Regions from separate parts of the Faecalibacterium duncaniae genome, predicted to be linked through region 1. Evidence: predicted binding sites of a transcription regulator. Region 1 holds the regulator's gene; each other region holds the start of a gene.
What was found. The regulator Rex, encoded in region 1, represses fermentation and respiration genes when NADH is low (regulators of the CRP and FNR family bind a similar motif). The targets are predictions, from matches to a motif close to ATTGTTAANNNNTTAACAAT.

Region 1 (6,408 bases):
TTGCACCGTAGTAGGTGGGCAGCGGCATGATGACGTGGCCGTCGACCAGGCTCTTGATGAAGTCGATGCCCTCGGCGATCTCGTCAGCGGTGTAGTTCAGGGTAGAGGTGGTGGGATCTGCCCAGTCCTTGCCGTACTTGGACTCGAGGTAGAACACCATCAGGATCATACGGTCGTATGCGCCCAGGTGCAGGGGATAGTAATCATCGCCCAACTTCTCCTGGAAAGCCTTGCCTGCTGCAAACAGGTCATCCTCAGTGGCGGGAACCTCGGTGATGCCAGCCTTGTTAAAGGTGGTCATGTTCCAGTAGAAGATACGGCCGGTCATGGAGATGGGCACGCACTGCTGTGCATTTGCAACGTTGCAGGCACCCAGCTTTGCGTCGTCCCACTGGGACATATCCAGGTAATCGGTGACGCTGTTCAGATCCAGGAAGGTCTGGCCGTTGCCGGAGTAGTTGTACAGCCAGTTCCAGTTGATCTGGCAGACATCCTCAGCCACGCCGCCTGCAAACTTGGTGGACATGGTGTCCTCCCAGCCGGACCATGCAGCGAAGGTGGGGTTGACGGTGATGGTGGTGTGCTCAGCAGAGAAAGCCTTCAGGGCCTCCTGATAAGCGTTGTGGCGGGACTCGCCGCCCCACCAGCTCATGGTCAGGGTAACGGGATCGCTGCTCAGGCCAGCCACAGAAGCAGCCTCGGCTGCGGAAGAAGCGGTGCTGGAAGCAGCGCCGCCATTGCCGCCGCAGGCAGCCAGCAGACCAGCTGCACCAACAGCACCGGTGACCTTCAGGAAATCACGACGGGAAATTGCCTTGCTCATTGTTGTTCTCCTCCTAATAAATCAAAAAACATCGAGCGGGCCTTTCTGCACAAGGCTCGTTGTATACAAATATGATAACAAAAGGGATGGGAAAAAGAAAGATGTAAATTGAAGTGATACGGACAAAAAACGAACAAATATTGCTCTCGTGATTTGCAGCGATTTGACGGCATTGCCGAAATGAATAAACTTGGAGCGAAAAAATATGCAATCTGCATAATTGGATAGATTGCATAGAAACGGGCCGAGAGAGTGTAGCAGAACCTCTAAAATTGCAATAGTATTGTAACTTGTTGCGAAATTGACGGTATAATGTTGTATACAACGTGTGAAAAAAGTGACGATATCGCTATTTTATAAACTGATATATCAATTGCGCAAAAAACGTTCGCAGTGGGATACAACTGATATATCACTTCAAAAGAGGACGAGCAAAAAAGAGCGCTGCCCGGCTGGGCAGCGCTCTGAAAACTGTAAAAATCTTTTGGGAGATCTGGGATCTCACGCAGGAGAGGGCTCCTGTGCCTGCCGGAGATCGACACTTACTGTGCGTTCCGTTTGGCGTAAAACGCCCGCCGTGCCTTGAAATAGCACTGGGGGCACATGCTGACGTACTGCACATCGTTTTCCAGATCGATGGCGACCTGCTCGCCCTCAAAGACGAACTCCCCATTGACCCTGCGGCAGTTGCAGGTGGCCTTGCGCCCGCAGGTGCAGATGGTCTTCATCTCCTCAATGGTGTGGGCCAGCTCCAGCAGACGGGTGGAGCCGGGGAAGCCCTTGAGGGAGAAGTCTGACCGCAGGCCGTAGCAGATGACCGGGATGTTCAGGTCTACCGTGACCATGAACAGCTGCTCGGCCTGTGCCGGGGTAAAGAACTGGCTCTCGTCGCAGAGAACACAGGCCAGCGGCTGTTCCCCGGCAGAAGCGGCGCGCACGGCCTCGAACACATCCACCTCGGGCGGGATGAGCAGGTCGGCCCTGCGGCGCACGCCCAGGCGGCTGACCAGCTCGCCGCCGCCCTTGGTGTCCACCTGGGGCTTCAGGATCAGCACCCGCATCCCCTGCTCTTCGTAGTTGTGGGCCACCTGCATCAGCGCGGTGCTTTTGCCGCTGTTCATGGCACCGTATCGGAAGTATAGCTTCGCCATAGTTGCTCTCCTCATAAAAAGGCAACCCTCTCTGCTCGTTCGGGGGGAGAGGGCTGCCTGTTTTCTGTGATATGTTATGAATAGATGTTAGATCAGTCCTGATTGCGCAGGCGGTAACCCAGGCTCATCAGGCTGTCGCCCAGGTGGACGTTCTCCACCACCACTTCGGGGTAGGGCACCGACAGGTCATAGTGGGAGAAGTTCCAGAAGCCTTTGATGCCCAGCTCGACCAGCCGGCCGCTGAGCTCCTCCGCACCGCTGCGGGGCACACAGAACACAGCCACCTCAGGCTTATGCTCTGCGCAGAAGGCCTCCAGCTCGTCAACGTGTAAGATCTGGATGCCGTTGATCTCTTTGCCCACCTCGCTGGGGGAATTGTCAAAGGCGGCGATCAGCTTGTAGCCGTTGGTGTCGGTGGTGATGAAGCGGCTGACTGCCTTGCCCAACCGGCCGCAGCCGATGAGGATGGTGGGCAGCAGGTCACCGTTGCCGAACAGCAGATGCTCCAGGATGGAAAGCAGGTTCTCCACCGAGTAGCCGATGCCCTGGCGGCCGTTCACGTCGCCGATGCAGTTGAAATCCTGCCGCACCTGAGAGGCCGTGGTGCCCATCTGGGCGGCCAGCTCGCGGGAGGAGATGCTGGTGATGCCGTCGTTCTTCAGCGTCCGCAGGTAGCGGTAGTACTTGGGCAGGCGCTTGATCACCGGAAGGGAAGCTTTGCCGGGATTGTTCATGGAAATGGTTCTCCTTTCATCCAAAGGGAATGCCGGTCTCTTTGCACCCTGCAAGGTGCACCGGCGATTAAGACAGTTTCTGAACAATAATGATATATACTTGTCAATCTTATTCTTAGTATAAAGTATACTGCAATGAGACAGAATGTCAAATCCTCTGGGCCAATTTTTTTCAAAGTAAAGAAATCTTAGCCGCCGCATATTGCTTCGATCCCCGGGAACACTGAAAAAAACACCCTGAGGAGGAGCCAACATGCCGGAATATGAAAAGGAAACCACCGAACAGCAGCGGCTGGAGAAAGAGCAGCTGGAAGATCTGGGCACGGTGTGGCGCACCCGCGGCCCCCATGCCATCCACTGCCTGACCGTGATCGGCCAGATCGAGGGCCATGTGGAGGCCCCGCAGGGCCAGAAGACCACCAAGTATGAGCATGTGATCCCGCAGCTGGTGGCAGTGCAGGAGGACCCCGCTGTGGAGGGCCTGCTGGTGCTCATCAATACCGTGGGCGGGGACGTGGAGGCCGGGCTGGCGCTGGCAGAACTCATTGCCAGCATCTCGAAGCCCAGTGCCACGGTCGTGCTGGGCGGGGGCCACTCCATCGGCATCCCGCTGGCAGTCAGCGCCCGGCGCAGCTTTATCGTGCCCACGGCGACCATGACGGTGCACCCGGTCCGCCACTCCGGCATGATTTTGGGCGTGCCCCAGACCATGCGATGGTTCGAGCAGATGCAGGAGCGCATCACCGGCTTTGTGGCGGGCCACAGCGGCATTACGGCAGCGCGCTACTCGGAGCTGATGCTCCGCACCGGTGAGCTGGTGATGGACGTGGGCACCATGCTGGACGGCAAAAAGGCCGTAAAGGAGAAGCTCATCGATCAGCTGGGCGGCATCTCTGATGCACTGGAATGGCTGTACCGGGAGATCGAGCGGGCAGAGTGAGAGCACGGGTCTGCCCGGGGCGGTGTCAGGCTTACAGCTCGCCCTTCCGCAGATACTTCACCATCATGGGGGCTTCATAGACCAGCATGAGGATCCAGCCCACAACATAGCTGTACGGCAGGGCCTCGATATCCATCTTCATCAGCAGCACAAAGACGGCAGCGGCCGCCACACGGCCTGCCATGTTGAGCGTGCTGCTGTTCAGGGTGATCTTAAGGTCGCCCAGGCCGCGGAAGCCGCCCTGGATGCCATTGGTCAGCGAGGGCATCAGATAGAACAGGGAGACCAGCTTCAAAAAGCGCACTCCCAGATGCACCACGGCGGCATCGGTGACGAAGAGCCGGATGATGGGCTCGGCAAAGAAGAAGCAGACAGCGGTGATAAAAATGGCGTAGAGGAACTCCAACTTCAGGCCGCAGAAGAAGCTGGCGCGGACACGCTCTTTTTTACTTGCACCGCGGTTCTGGGCCATCAGGGTGGTGGTGGCATGGCCGATGTTCTGCTGGGGCACATAGGCAAAGTCATCGATGCGGCCTGCGGCGGCAAAGGCTGCCATGGCGCTGACACCCATGGTGTTCACGATGGCCTGAATGGCGATCTTGCCCAGCTGAACGGTGGCCTGCTGCATGGCGCTGGTCCAGCCGTAGCTGATGGTCTTTTTCAGCAGCGAGGAGTCAAAAATGAACCAGCGCCTGCCCAGCTGCAACACAGGGACCTTCCAGCGGATATAGATCAGGCAGAACACGCAGCAGAGCGCTTCGCTCAGCACGGTGGAAAGGGCACAGCCCTCGGAGCCCCAGTCCAGCACCTCAACAAAGAACAGGTCACCGCCGATGTTCAGCACCGAACTGATCATCAGAAAGTACAGCGCGCTTTTGCTGTCGCCCAGCGCGCGCATGGTGGCGGCGAGGAAATTATAGAAGAAGGTGAACAGCAGCCCGCCGAACACGATACGCAGGTAGTTCACAGCGATGGGAAGGATCTCTTCCGGTACCTGCAGCAGACGGAGCAGCGGGTTTGCCAAAATCACACAGGTCAGCGAGAACACCAGGGAAAAGACGGAGCCTGCAATGGCGGTGGTGGAGACCTGACGCTCCACCAGCTCGGTGTTGCCTGCGCCGAACGCCAGGCTGACAAGGATGCCTGCACCCAGGCAGACACCGTTGATGAACAGGATCGCCAGCGTCATCAGCGGGTTGGAGGTGCCCACGGCGGCAAGGGCATCCTCGCCCACGAATTTGCCGACAATGATGCTGTCCACGGCGTTATAGGTCAGCTGGAACAGGTTGCCCAGCACAAGGGGAATGGTGAAATTGACCAGCAGCGGTGTGATCGGGCCGGTCGTCATATCCTTGGTCATTTGGAACTCTCTTTTCTTTATAGATTAAATGCCTGCCGTCCGCTGAAGATGGCCAGCGCCGAGCGGCTGGTGCCGGTGGCAATCAGCTGTGCAGCGGCGTGGAGGGCTGCACCGGCGGCAGGGGAGGCGGGAATGGCATCGGTGGCAAGGACCCGCTGTGCAGCGCGGTTGGCATCGGTGCTGGTAACGGCGGCTACATTATCCACAACATAGGCGTTGTAATTGCCCGGCACGATGCCGTAGCCGATATCCGGGATGCCGTGCCCGCCGGTGAAGCCGCCGCCCAGAGCCTGATTCTCAAAGGGTTCCACGGCCACGATGCGGACATCGTTGGTCCAGGCCTTGATGGTCTCGCCTACGCCGGTGATGGTGCCCGCACTGCCCACGCCGACGGTGATGGTGTCCACGAGACTGCGGCCCTCCCGGGAGATGGCCTGCACGATGGCGGGGCCGGTCACCCGGCGATGGTATTCGGGGTTATCGTCGTTGGCAAGCCAGTTCATATAGTACCAGCCCTTTTCGGCGGCGGTGGTCTCTGCCAGCGCCCGGGCCCCCGCAAGGCCCCGCTGGGCGGGGGAATGCAGGATCTGTGCCCCCAGCCGGAGCAGGTATTCCTGCCGCAGGGCCGGGGCATCCTCCGGCATGGTCAGCACCACGGGGTGGCCCGCCGTCCGCCCGGCAAGGGCCAGCGCCATGGCAAAGGAGCCGGAGGCCGCTTCAATGATGGGCTGGCCAGGGAGCAGCTTGTGCTTTTCCGCCGCAAGGGCCAGCATCCCCTCGGCCACCGAATCGCGGGACGTGCCGGTGGGCCCATTATAATCAAGGTAAGCATACAGCCGCCCTTTGAGCCCGCAGGCGGCAAGATAGCCCCGCAGCTCCACGATCGGACAGGGGACCAGGGTCTGGTAGATGTTTGGATAGATTGCCACGAAATTCCTCCCTTACGCAAACCTGAGCAGTCAGCACAGAACTGTCTGCCATGCCAAGGGCTCCCCTGTTAGGGGAGCTGGCAAAGCCATCAGGCCTAGACTGAGAGGTTTAATACCTATAAGGTAGCGCATCCTGTGCCCAGCGTCAAGCCGCAATTGGACAAAATGGAGAAAAATCTGCTGAAAAATCAGCAGAGTGATGGAAAAAAGCCTTGACAAGGAAAAGAATGTCTGCTATACTCCGTATGTAAAGCAAATAAACTTTACAACAAATGGAGGTCAGGGCAGAACGCATCATGGCAAAAGACTTTGAAATGGGCTATCTGCTCGATTTTTATGGCGAGGTGCTCACGCCCAAGCAGCGCGAGATGCTGAACCAGTATTACAACGACGACCTCTCCCTCAGTGAGATCGGGGAAAACTTCGGGATCACCCGTCAGGGCGCACGGGATGCCATCAAGCATGGCGAGA
Region 2 (6,408 bases), 1.0 Mb from region 1:
TGCTCATGGAGCCGATATCAGCGCCTGCAACGAAGCTCTTGTCGCCTTCGCCGGTCAGGACGATGCAACGGATGGTCTCCTGATCGACAGCCTCAAAAGCTGCCTTCAGGTCTGCCAGAACCTCGGGGTTCAGGGCATTCAGTGCCTTGGGACGGTCGATGGTGATGATCTCGACAGCGCCCTGCACCTCGGTTTTTACAAAAGCCATTGTGAAAACCTCCAATTCAGATTCTCAGTGTTTCAAAACAGCTCCCGCGCCCCGGCAGAGTCTCCGGTCTGAGCCGGGGCGCGGGCTGTCGTTCAATTCAATTCCAAAGGGGGAGCTTACATCTCAACGATGGTAGCGCAGCCCATGCCGCCGCCGATGCACAGGGTAGCCAGGCCCTTGTGAGCACCACGGTGCTTCATAGCGTACAGCAGAGTGACCAGGATACGAGCGCCGGAAGCGCCGACCGGGTGGCCCAGAGCGATGGCGCCGCCGTTGACGTTCACCTTGCTCATATCGAAGTTCAGAGCCTGGCTGACAGCCACAGACTGCGCAGCAAATGCCTCGTTTGCCTCGATCAGGTCCATATCGGCAACGGTCAGGCCGGTCTTAGCCATGACCTTCTTGGTGGCAGCGATGGGGCCCAGACCCATGACCTCAGGCTCAACACCAGCCAGAGCGCCAGCGACCCAGGTTGCCAGAGGCTCAACGCCCAGCTCCTTGGCCTTTTCTTCGCTCATAATGACCAGAGCAGCAGCGCCGTCGTTGATGGCGGAAGAGTTGCCTGCGGTCACGATGCCGTCCTTGGTGAAAGCGGGCTTCAGGGTTGCCAGCTTCTCAACCGGGGTCAGACGGGGGCCTTCATCGGTATCGAACACGGTGTCGCCCTTCTTGCCCTTGATGACAACAGGAACGATCTCGTCCTTGAAAGCGCCGTCCTTGATGGCCTTGTCGGCCTTGACCTGGCTGTTGTAGGAGAACTCATCCAGCATCTCGCGGGTGATGGGGCTGTAGCCGTACTTCTTCTGGAAGGTCTCGTTGGTGCAGACGTTCTCAGCGGTCATGCCCATATGCTTGTTGAAGCCGGTGGCATCCCACAGAGCATCGTTGACCATGGTATCGACCAGCTCGCTCTTGCCCATGGGAGCGCCCATGCGGTAGCCGTAACGGCCCTTCATCATTGCAAAGGGAGCCATGTCCATGTTCTCCATGCCGCCTGCGACCACGATATCAGCATCGCCTGCCTCGATCATCTGAGCAGCCATGTTCACGCAGTTCAGACCGGAACCGCAGACCACGTTGACGGTGACAGCGGGGGTCTCGATGGGCAGGCCAGCCTTCAGGGAAGCCTGACGGGCAACGTTCTGGCCCAGACCAGCCTGGATCACACAGCCCATGTAAACATGATCGACCTGCTCAGGCTTGACGTTTGCGCGGTTCAGAGCCTCCTTGATGACGATGGAGCCCAGCTCAGCAGCGGGGACGTTGGCAAGGGTGCCACCGAACTTACCAATGGCGGTACGGCATGCAGATGCGATAACGATCTTTTTCATGTGAATAGCCTCCTGATTGTGTATGTTGTGATTTAAGAAAGACTGTTTTATCAAAACGCCGAAGCGTTTCTTGCATAAGGAATGGGGGTCAGACGTTCTCTCCCCTGCTGCGCAGCTCGGCCATCTTCTGCTCCACGGCGGCTTCCACATTCGGAGTAACGAACTTGGAGATGCTGCTGCCGTAGCGGGCGGCTTCCTTTACAATGGTAGAGGAAAGATAGCTCCACTTGATGCTGGTTGCAAGGAACATGGTCTCGATGCCGGGCATCAGCGCATGATTGGTCTGCGCCAGCTGGATCTCGTTTTCAAAATCCGTTACCGCCCGCAGGCCCCGCACCATGACCGAAGCGTGGCGCTTCTTGGCGAACTCCACGGTCAGGCCGTCGAAGCTCTCCACCGTGACATTGGGGATACCCTTGCAGCATTCCTGCAGCAGGGCCACCCGCTCCTCCACGGTGAACAACGGGTGCTTTGCACTGTTGATGAGCACGGCCACGATCAGGTGATCATTGATCTTTGCCGCGCGCTTGATGATATCGAGATGACCTCGTGTGACCGGATCGAACGACCCGGGGTAAACTGCAGTTGCCATCGGTTTTGTCCTCCTTGCGCGCCTTTGAAAAGCGCATTGGTTCTGACATGATAGCACTTTCCAGTTTGCTGTGCAAGATGTTCTTTTCTTCTGCTACGGTATATCGTTAATTTTTAAACAATCCCACCCGCAGTGCCACGCTGCATCCTGCTACGCTATAAGTAAAGCACATCGTCAAAATTTTATCAAGTATTTTTTGTATAAAAATTATTTTTTGTGCACCAAAGAATCTCTACAAAAAGCTAAGATTTTTAGTTATATTGCATCCAGCCCTGTTTTTTGCTAGGAAAGTATTGATTCTCCCGTTTGTTAATGATATAACTAAGTTGGAATTTACAATTCCTTTATGTTATTGTAAGAGAGGATGGTTTATAATGGATTTTACGGAATTGTATGCGCAGAAGAAAATGACAGCTGACCAGGCTGCCGCGTTGGTCAAAAGCGGCGACTGGGTGGATTACGGCTGGGCTGTGAACACCCCCGTTGCAGTGGACGCTGCCATTGCAAAGCGTCTGCCCGAGCTGGAGGATGTCAACTTCCGCGGCGGCATCCTGATGTGGGTGCCCGCCATCTTCCAGATCGAGGATCCCGCTGCCCACATGACCTGGAACAGCTGGCACATGGGCGGCATTGAGCGCAAGGCCATTGCCCAGGGCTTCTCCTTCTACTCCCCCATCCGCTACTCTGAACTGCCCCGCTACTATCGCGACAGCTCTGACCCCGTGGATGTGGCGGTGTTCCAGGTGACCCCCATGGACGAGCACGGCTATTTTAACTTTGGCCCCTGTGCTTCCCACCTGGGTGCCGTCTGCGATAAGGCCAAAAAGATCATCGTTGAGGTCAATCGGAACATGCCCAAATGCCTGGGCGGCACCGAGAACTGGGTGCACATCTCCCAGGTTGCCGGTGTTGTGGAGGGCAGCAACCCGCCCATCGGCCAGATGGCCGCTGCCGGTGCCGCCACCGAGGTCGATCTGAAGGTGGCAAACCTCATCGTCCCGCAGATCCCCGACGGTGCCTGCCTGCAGCTGGGCATCGGCGGTATGCCCAACGCCATCGGCAACCTGATCGCGCAGAGCGACCTGAAGGATCTGGGCGTGCACACCGAGATGTATGTGGATGCCTTTGTGGATATTGCAAAGGCAGGCAAGATCACCGGCCGCCACAAGAATCTGGACAAGGGCCGTCAGGTCTATGCCTTTGGTGCCGGCACCCAGAAGATGTATGATTACCTGAACGACAACCCGGAGTGCATGGCCGCTCCCGTGGAGTACACCAACGACATCCGCAGCATCTCCGCCATCGACAACTTCATCTCCATCAACAATGCGGTGGACATTGACCTGTTCGGTCAGGTGAACGCGGAGAGCGCAGGCATCAAGCACATTTCCGGTGCAGGTGGTCAGCTGGACTTTGTTCTGGGCGCATACCTTTCCAACGGCGGCAAGAGCTTCATCTGCCTGTCCTCTACCTTTATGAATAAAAAGACCGGCAAGCTGGAGAGCCGCATCCGTCCCACCCTGGAAAACGGCAGCATCGTCACCGACACCCGCGCAAACGTGCACTACCTGTGCACCGAGTACGGCTGTGTGAACCTGAAGGGACTGACCAGCTGGGAAAAGGCAGAAGCACTGATCAGCGTGGCACACCCCGATTTCCGGGACGAGCTGATCGCCGAAGCCGAAAAACTGCACATCTGGCGCAGGAGCAACAAGCGCTGACATTGCCGCAGGGAATCCTGCTGTCTGCGGCAGGAATGGAGTTTCTATGACATGATGGACAAAAAACCGCATATCAAACCCTATCTCTACGGAATGTTCGCAGGCTTTGGCGCGATCAGCCTGAGCATCCTCTTCTTTTTCCTGATCTACCGCTTTCAGGGCTTCGGCAACGCCGTTTCAACCCTGACCGGCATCCTGATGCCCTTTATCTACGGCAGTGTCATTGCCTATCTGCTCAAGCCGGTGTGCAACTGGATTGAAGCATTTCTCCACAAGCTGTTCCCGGAAAGGATGCACCGCTTTGCCAACATGCTGGCCGTTGCTCTGACCATCCTGTTCGGTCTGCTGCTGATCTACGCTCTGATCATGATGATCGTGCCGCAGCTCATCAACAGTGTGACCGCCCTGTACTTCACGGCACGGGACAACATCGGCGACTTTGTGGAGTGGATCTCCAAGCAGGAGTTCATTGCCAACAACAAAAAGCTGCTGGACTTCATCGAGAGCTCTTACGACAGCCTGGATGCCAACCTGGATGCCTGGATCAAGAACACCCTGCTCCCCTCCATGCAGAACATCCTCAGCGGTGCCGCTGTGGGTGTGGTGAACGTGGTGACCTGGATCAAGAATTTCGTTATCGGCCTCATCGTTTCGGTGTATCTGCTGGCCAGCCGGAAGAAATTCGGGCAGCAGGGCAAGCTCATCCTTTATAGTTTGGTCAAGCCCCGCTGGGCCGACCTTATCATGGAGGAAGTCCGTTACGCTGACCGGATGTTCGGCGGCTTCATCAACGGCAAGATCCTGGATTCTGCCATCATCGGCGTGCTGTGCTATATTGCCTGCCTGATCTTCAAGTTCCCCAGCGCCCTGCTGGTGTCGGTCATCATCGGCGTGACCAATGTTATCCCCTTCTTCGGCCCCTTCATCGGTGCCATCCCCGCCACCCTGCTCATCCTGATCCAGAACCCCATCAAAGCGCTCTGGTTCGTGCTGTTCGTTCTGGTGCTGCAGCAGGTGGACGGCAACATCATCGGACCCAAGATCCTGGGCAACACCACCGGCCTTTCCAGCTTCTGGGTGCTGTTCGCCATCCTGCTGTTTGGCGGCCTGTGGGGCTTTGTGGGCATGATCATCGGCGTGCCGCTCTTCGCGGTCATCTATGATGTCATCAAAAAGCTGGTGTTCCACGGCCTGAATCGCAACGACGAATCCGGCATGGTAAACCTCTATCACGATGCCTTCGGTGACCCCGACGACGAGTGATCCCAAACACAATAGAATCGCAAAACCGGCTCTGTCTCCTGCATGGGAGGCGGGGCCGGTTTTTGTATTCCTACCGCATGATTTTCTCAGAGCAGCCGAGAAACGCAAAGCTCCCCCTTCCCGGCGCTGTCTCGGCGCTTGTGGAAGGGGGAGCTTCGGCTTTCAGGGCAGATATACCAAAAAGGGGATTTCAGGGGGAGTGCCTGCAATTACTGCTGATTGGGCTTCCAATCCTTATAGTTCTCGTAACGGCTCTCGCGGATCTTGGTATGGGACCAGATCTCGTCGGCGGTCGGCTGCCAGTTGGCGGCGTAGCTCTTGCACTTGTCGCACAGATGATCCACGCTTTCCGGGCTCTGGAGGTCGGTGCTGTGGGCGCCGGTCTCGTGCACCATCTTTTCCAGCAGTTCGGGGTTTTCCAGCATGGGGCAGGGGCGCAGATGGTTTTTGTTGAAGGGCTGGCCGTTGTGGTAGGCCATGAACAGCGGACTCTGCAGGATCTCCAGGATGCTGCTGTCATGGATGTTGGCATTGGAGTAGTGGATGAACACGCAGGGTTCCGCATCACCGGCGGAGTTGATGTGGAAGTAATTGCGGCCGCCGGCAATGCAGCCGCCCACGAACTCGCCGTCGTTCTGGAAGTCCATGGGGTAGAACGGGATATCGCAGGCTTCACTGCGCAGATAGCGGATGCGCTGGATCATGTACTTGCGCTGTTCGGGAGAGGGCATCAGTTCAGGCGCTGCCTCGTTGCCCACGGGCATGTAGTGGAAGTAGAAGCCGAAGTGTGCGCCCTTATCGCAGAGGAAACGCATAAACTCATCGCTGGTAACGGCTTCGATGTTGTCGCGGGTGTAGCAGATGGAGGTGCCGAACAGGATGCCGTGCTCCTTGAGCAGATCCATCGCGCGCATAACGGCAGCATAGTGGCCCTCACCACGGCGGGCATCGTTGGTCTCCGGGGTGCCCTCAATGGACAGCATAAAGGCAATATTGCCCAGACGAACCACTTCCTTGCAGAAAGGTTCATCGATCAGGGTGGAGTTGGTATAGATGGCAAACTGCACATCGTTGTGCTTCTCGGCCAGCTTGAGGATATCAGCCTTGCGCACCAGCGGCTCACCGCCGGTGAGCATGTACAGATAAACGCCCAGCTCCTTGCCCTCGGTGACGATCTTATCCATATCGTCAAAGCTCAGGTTGTTCTTGTGGCCGTACTCACCGGCCCAGCAGCCCACGCAGTGCATATTGCAGGCAGAGGTGGGGTCAAACAGGATCAGCCAGGGAATGTTG
Region 3 (6,408 bases), 240 kb from region 1:
ATCACGGCCATCGGTGATGCAGTGCAGGTAGACTTCCTTTGCGCCCATGTGCTTTGCCATTTCCAGCACGCCGAACCAGTGGTCAGCGTGGCTGTGGACACCGCCGGTGCCCACCAGGCCCATCAGGTGGATGGCCTTGCCTGCCTCAATGGCGGCCTTCATGTTCTTGACCAGCACGGGGTTCTTGAACATTTCACCGTCCCGGATGGATTTGGTGATGAGGGTCAGCTGCTGGTAAACGATGCGGCCAGCGCCCATGTTGGTGTGGCCCACCTCAGAGTTGCCCATCTGGCCATCGGGCAGGCCGACAGCCATGCCGGAGGCATCGATGGTGGTCATGGGATATTTTTCCATCAGGGCATCCAGATGGGGGGTCTTTGCGGCGACTACGGCATTGCCGTAGGTCTCGTTGGGCACCCAGCCAAAGCCATCCATGATGCACAGAAGTACAGGTTTCTTGGACATAACGTTGAATCTCCTTTGATTTAGAACAAATAGCGCCCGGCACAGCGCTGGAAAAACGGCGCAGCCGGGCGCTGGGAAAACAGGTCAGAGGGCCTTCTCAGCCGTTGGAAGCGGCATTGACGATAACAGCAAAATCAGGAGCCTTCAGAGATGCGCCGCCGATCAGACCGCCGTCCACATCCTTCTTGCTCAGCAGCTCCTCGCAGTTCTTGGCGTTCATGCTGCCGCCGTACTGGACCGTGACAGCCTCGGCCACAGCCTCGCCGTACACTTCGCCAATGACCTTGCGGATCTGAGCGCAGACCTCCTCGGCCTGGTCAGCGGTCGCGGTCTTGCCGGTGCCGATGGCCCAGATGGGCTCGTAGGCAATGACCACATTTGCCATCTGCTCGGCGGTCACGTCGCGCAGGGCGATCTTGGTCTGCATCCGCACCAGCTCCTCGGTCACGCCCTCCTCGCGCTGCTGCAGGCTCTCGCCCACGCAGATGATGACCTTCAGGCCCGCATTCAGGGCAGCCAGAGCGCGCTTGTTCACGGTCTGGTCGGTCTCTGCAAAGTACTGGCGGCGCTCGGAGTGGCCGACGATGACGTACTCCACGCCCAGATCCACCAGCATATCGGCGCTGATCTCGCCGGTGAACGCACCGGACTTCTCAAAGTGGACATTCTCAGCACCCACATGGATGTTGGTGCCCTTGGTCTTTTCCACAGCGGTGACCAGATCGGTGTAGGGGGTGCAGATAACGACCTCACAGGAAGCATCCTTGACGGCGGGGATCAGCTCATCCACCAGCTTGGCTGCCTCAGTGGCGGTCTTGTTCATCTTCCAGTTGCCTGCAATGATTGCCTTACGCTTTGCCTTATCCATTCTAACGATCTCCTTATCACAAAATACCTCCCCGCCGCCTTCGGTGCCGCCTCTCCCGGCAGGAGAGGCAGGATAAACGACATCTCCTGCCTCCCGGATGGGGAGCTGGCGAGCGTCGGCAAGCCTGAGAGATCTTATTACCCAAAATAAAAAGTGCGGCGGCGTATATGCCGCCGCACCTCAGTGATGCTGGTTCAGATGCTTATGCGTTCTGGATCACAGCGATACCAGGCAGCTCCTTGCCCTCCAGATACTCCAGAGAAGCGCCGCCGCCGGTAGAGATGTGGGTCATCTTGTCGCCCAGGCCCATCTGCTGCACAGCTGCTGCGCTGTCGCCGCCGCCGATCACGGTGGTAGCATCGCTCTCAGCCATAGCCTTGGCAACAGCCAGAGTACCAGCTGCCAGGGTGGGGTTCTCGAACACGCCCATGGGGCCGTTCCACACCACGGTCTTGGATGCCTTGACAGCATCGGCAAACAGCTTCATGGTCTCGGGGCCGATATCGCAGCCCTCCATGTCAGCAGGGATGGCAGTGACGGGCACCACAGTGACATCCACGGGAGCGTCGATGGGATCGGGGAAGTCCTTGATGCAGGCTGCATCCACAGGCAGCAGCAGCTTCACGCCCTTCTCCTTGGCCTTGGCCATCATTTCCTTGCAGTAATCCAGCTTGGTATCGTCGCACAGGCTCTTGCCGACTTCGTAGCCCTGTGCCTTGACGAAGGTGTAAGCCATGCCGCCGCCGATGATCAGGGTATCGACCTTCTCCAGCAGATTGGAGATGACGTTCAGCTTATCGGCGACCTTAGCGCCGCCCAGGATGGCGGTGAAGGGACGGACGGGATTGTTGACAGCGTTGCCCAGGTACTTGATCTCCTTCTCCATCAGGTAACCGACAGCGGTATCCTTAATGTAGTCGGTGACACCTGCGGTGGAGCAGTGTGCACGGTGGCAGCTGCCGAATGCATCGTCAACGTATGCATCTGCCAGAGAAGCCAGCTCCTGGCTGAACTCAGGCATGTTCTTGGTTTCTTCCTTGCGGAAACGGGTGTTCTGCAGCAGAACGACATCGCCGTTGTTCATTGCGGCAACAGCAGCCTTTGCGTTCTCGCCCACAACGTTATCGTCATCAGCGAACACAACGGTCTTGCCCAGCTTTGCGCTCAGAGCCACAGCAACGGGTGCCAGGCTGAACTTTGCCTCGGGGCCGTTCTTGGGTTTGCCCAGGTGGCTGCACAGGATGACCTTAGCACCATCGTTGACCAGCTTCTGGATGGTGGGCAGAGCCGCATTGATGCGGTTCTCGTTGGTGATCACGCCGTCCTTCATCGGGACATTGAAATCGCAGCGGACAAGGACCTTCTTGCCGCAGTAATTCTGATCGTCGATCGTTTTCTTACCTAAACCCATGGTAACAAACTCCTCTCAAATTCTTTTCGTTCGGAATCGAATTTTGCTCTTCATCGGGGGCCGCGCACTGCGAACTTCCCCGTACATCCTTATTATAAACAAAAAGCGTGTGTATTGCAAGGACAGGGGATGGATAATTTATTAACAAACATTTGTTGCAGAAGCAAAGAAATGTGGTGATTTTGCCGGAACGCACCAAAAAACGCCGTTTTTTCTGAAAAAGACCCGCCGCAGGGAGTGTTCGCCCCCGCAGCGGGTCCTGTCCATTCAGGATGTTTTCCGGAACTTCTGCTTCGCTTTTTCCAGATATTCCAGCACCAGCGGATTTTTCATGCCCAGCAGGATGACCGCGTATGCAGCCACTGAGCCCAGCACTGCCGCCAGAATGCAGATGAGATTGGGCAGAGCCAGTGCCTTGACCCCGGTACAGACAAGAACGATACCCACACAGCCGCAGAGCACCGAGCCAACGGTGCGCCGGTCAGCTGAGACCGTGACCAGACCCCTGGAGCAGCGGATACAGAGTATCATGGAGCACAGCTCTGCCAGCAGGGTGGTAAAGGCCGCCGCATTCTCCCGGAACCGCGGGATGAGCAGGATGTTCAGCCCCACGTTCAGCAGACCGCTGACCAGCGTGATCCAGAACAGTTCCTTTTCTCTTCCGCAGGGCAGAAGCGCGCAGGAATTGTACAGCCAGCCAAACAGACAGACGATCAGGGCAAGACTCAGGATCTGCAGGGGCATCACCGCATCCAGATAGCTTTCCCCGGAAATAAAGAGGACGACCTCCCGGCTGAGGGCAAACAGTCCCACCACAGCCGGAGCCACCACCACGATGAGCGCGTTGAAGATATTGTTGAACAGCTTGTTGAAGTTTGCCTTGTCCCCCACGCCCGCATAATGGGACAGCCGCGGGATAGACACCACCAGCACCGCCGAAAGCAGGTTCTTTACAATGCCATAGATCTTACCCGCCACCGAGTAAATGCCCACATTGTAATCTGTTCCCAGAATGCCCAGAATCGTGGTATCCGAACTGACATAAAGGGTCGTTGCCAGCGTGGATGCAAAGATGATGAGGATGGGCTTGAGGTGCTTTTTCCAGTCGATCCTTCTTGTCAGCCAGATGGTGCAGTACCGCCGGACCCGGAAAAAGTTGAGCACATTGGCACCTACCGCCGCAAACACCGTGATGCCCGCATAGATGCAGTAGTCATCCCGGGTCTTGACGAAGGCAAACAGCATGAAAATGGACAGCACCTGAAACAGCAGGCCTCGGATGGTGATATAGGTATACTCCTCAAAGATCGTGAACACCCATTCGGTACCGATGGTCGTAAAGAAAATCTGTAAACTCAGCACCAGCATCAGGTCGGTATAGGCATGGAGCTTTGTCCAGAAAAGCATCGTCACCGCCAATGCCGCATAGGTCAGGGCCGTGGAGATCATATTGATGGAGAACATCTCCGATGCAAAAGCCGACAGTTTTTCCCGGTCATTCACATAGCGGGAGCCCTCACGCACCGCATAGGAGGAGATGCCAAGGCCTGCAAACAGCAGAAAATACCCGCAGACGGAGCTTGCAAAGTTCACTTTGCCCAGGTTTTCCACCTGAAGAACATTAGAAGCGTAAGGGAATGTGATGAGCGGGAAGATAATATTCATCAGTGTCTTGAATGCGCTCATCGCTGCATTCAGACTGAGGGACTTTTTCATTCAGATCTCCACTTCGTAAGTTTTTCTGGCCTGTTTCTTTTTCAGCCAGCTGTTCCAGAGCAGATACGAATACAACGTTTTTATAAAATACCGATACTGCCCTGCACGAAGCCAGCCTAGCAGAAGGGGGCCGGCATTTCTCTTAAACTCCCGTTCCGCTTCGGCACACGCCTGCTCCATAAAAGCATCATCCTTGCAGTATTTCACCACAATTTCTCTGCACCGGAGCGCATATCCGGCCCGTGCAGACCGGTACACGAACGGTTCATCTGCAAACACTTTGCAGATACGCTGCCATGCCTTCAGCTCTGTCAGTTTTCCTGCCGAGTAATGCCCGCTCGTCACCGAGTCATCGTTGACATAGTAATAGTAAAGTGCCTTGTCGATGCAGGCAATTTTTTCTGCCTTTCGGATACATTTCGCAAGAAACAGCGTATCCTCACCAATTTTCAAGTCAGTATCAAACGCAACGTCTTGCGTGACCGCGCGGCGGTAAACTGCTCCCCAGCACACTGTATGTGCCTTCCGGCTGTTCCAGTCATATCGTCTGACCGGCATAACACTGACTTTCTCCGTCTCATCGCTCTTTGTCTGGGTTCGTCCGGTCGTGCCCAGAAGATCCAGACCGTAACAATAAGCAATCTCCGCACCGGTCTCATCCAGCACTCTTTTGAGCCGCTCTATGCACTCGGCATGGAGTGAATCATCCGGGTCAGCAAAAGAAATCAGCGTGCCTGTACTTTTTTCCAGTCCCAGATTTCGCGCAGAGGAAACACCACCGTTTGACTTATGGTATATCTTGATCCGCGGATCTTTTTCCGCGCAGCGCTGGCAGATGGCAAGGGAGTTGTCTGTTGACTCATCATCCACCAGAATGATCTCCAGATCCCGATAGGTCTGACCAAGGATGCTGTCCAGACATTTTTCCAGATACTTTTCCTTGTTATAGATCGGCACAATGATACTGACGGTATCGTTCAGCACAAATTTTCCTCCCTTATTTTGCCGCCGGGCCGTTTTTCAGCAGGAACAGTTTTGCATACAGCCTCCGGCTGCATCTGAGCAGCTGATACTTCCGCTGGCTGCTGGTGCAGAGCAGCTTTGCCGCCGCCGGGTCACACTCCTGCAGAAAGGCCTCCATCTTTGCGCGGCGCACCGTGTCCTGCATCAGATACGGATAGCAGTGCTCCACCACGCTCAGCATGGCAGCATCATTCTCCGGCATTCCCGGGTATGCTTCCCGGATGGCCCGATATTTCTGATAGCCCATATCCAGCTTATCCTCATAGAACTTCATGTTCCTGCGGTGAAGGATGCTGTCCGGGCGCTGATAGTAATAATACAGCGGCACCGGGCGGTATACGACCTTGCTGCACTGCTGAAAAATGCGGTATGTCGTACCCTGATCTTCCATCATCCGCCCCAGCGGATAGCGGATATCCCGGAACAGCTCCCGCTTGTAGAGCTTGTTCCAGGCAAAATCCCCCAGCTCATCCGAGACAAGGGTGCTGCGGATGGCCTCCCGGCCTGTCATACACTGCACCGGTACGGCGAGTTCAGCCGGGGCAAGCTCTTCCTCCCGTTCAAACATCCGGAAGCCCACCACAGCCACGTCCGCATCCTGTTCCTGCAGGTCACGGCAGAGCGTTTCCAGCATCCGGCTGTCCAGAAGATCATCACTGTCCACAAAGCAGAGATACGTTCCCTTTGCCCGTTCGAGCCCTGTGTTGCGTGCTGCAGAGAGGCCCCCGTTTTTCTGGTGGACTGCCGTTACACGTTCTTCCTGTGCGGCATATTCGTCGCAGATGGCTCCACTGGCATCGGTGGAACCATCATCCACCAGCAGGACCTCAAGATTCCGATAGGTCTGGTGCAGGATGCTGTCCACGCAGCGGCAGAGATATCGCTCCACATTGTAGACCGGAACAATGACACTGATCAGCTCTGT

Region 2: a site for Rex is predicted at 2,234-2,253, ahead of coaD (pantetheine-phosphate adenylyltransferase). Genes of this name have one in related genera too.
Region 3: a site for Rex is predicted at 2,874-2,893, ahead of GXM22_RS10830 (phosphoglycerate kinase). Genes of this name have one in related genera too.

Annotation. Positions count from the first base shown of each region.
Region 1 is NZ_CP048437.1:2,482,934-2,489,341, reverse strand. It holds gene GXM22_RS11960 (ABC transporter substrate-binding protein) at 1-823, opposite strand, end outside; gene GXM22_RS11955 (thymidine kinase) at 1,366-1,974, opposite strand; gene GXM22_RS11950 (redox-sensing transcriptional repressor Rex) at 2,067-2,708, opposite strand; gene GXM22_RS11945 (ClpP family protease) at 2,962-3,648, shown strand; gene GXM22_RS11940 (MATE family efflux transporter) at 3,680-5,008, opposite strand; gene GXM22_RS11935 (pyridoxal-phosphate dependent enzyme) at 5,026-5,937, opposite strand; gene GXM22_RS11930 (sigma factor-like helix-turn-helix DNA-binding protein) at 6,234-6,408, shown strand, end outside.
Region 2 is NZ_CP048437.1:1,457,736-1,464,143, reverse strand. It holds gene GXM22_RS07060 (enoyl-CoA hydratase-related protein) at 1-208, opposite strand, end outside; gene GXM22_RS07055 (acetyl-CoA C-acetyltransferase) at 325-1,539, opposite strand; gene coaD (pantetheine-phosphate adenylyltransferase) at 1,628-2,131, opposite strand; gene GXM22_RS07045 (butyryl-CoA:acetate CoA-transferase) at 2,506-3,852, shown strand; gene GXM22_RS07040 (AI-2E family transporter) at 3,904-5,115, shown strand; gene GXM22_RS07035 (radical SAM/SPASM domain-containing protein) at 5,325-6,408, opposite strand, start outside.
Region 3 is NZ_CP048437.1:2,239,192-2,245,599, forward strand. It holds gene gpmI (2,3-bisphosphoglycerate-independent phosphoglycerate mutase) at 1-465, opposite strand, end outside; gene tpiA (triose-phosphate isomerase) at 563-1,333, opposite strand; gene GXM22_RS10830 (phosphoglycerate kinase) at 1,536-2,744, opposite strand; gene GXM22_RS10835 (flippase) at 3,012-4,460, opposite strand; gene GXM22_RS10840 (glycosyltransferase family 2 protein) at 4,461-5,444, opposite strand; gene GXM22_RS10845 (glycosyltransferase family 2 protein) at 5,458-6,408, opposite strand, start outside.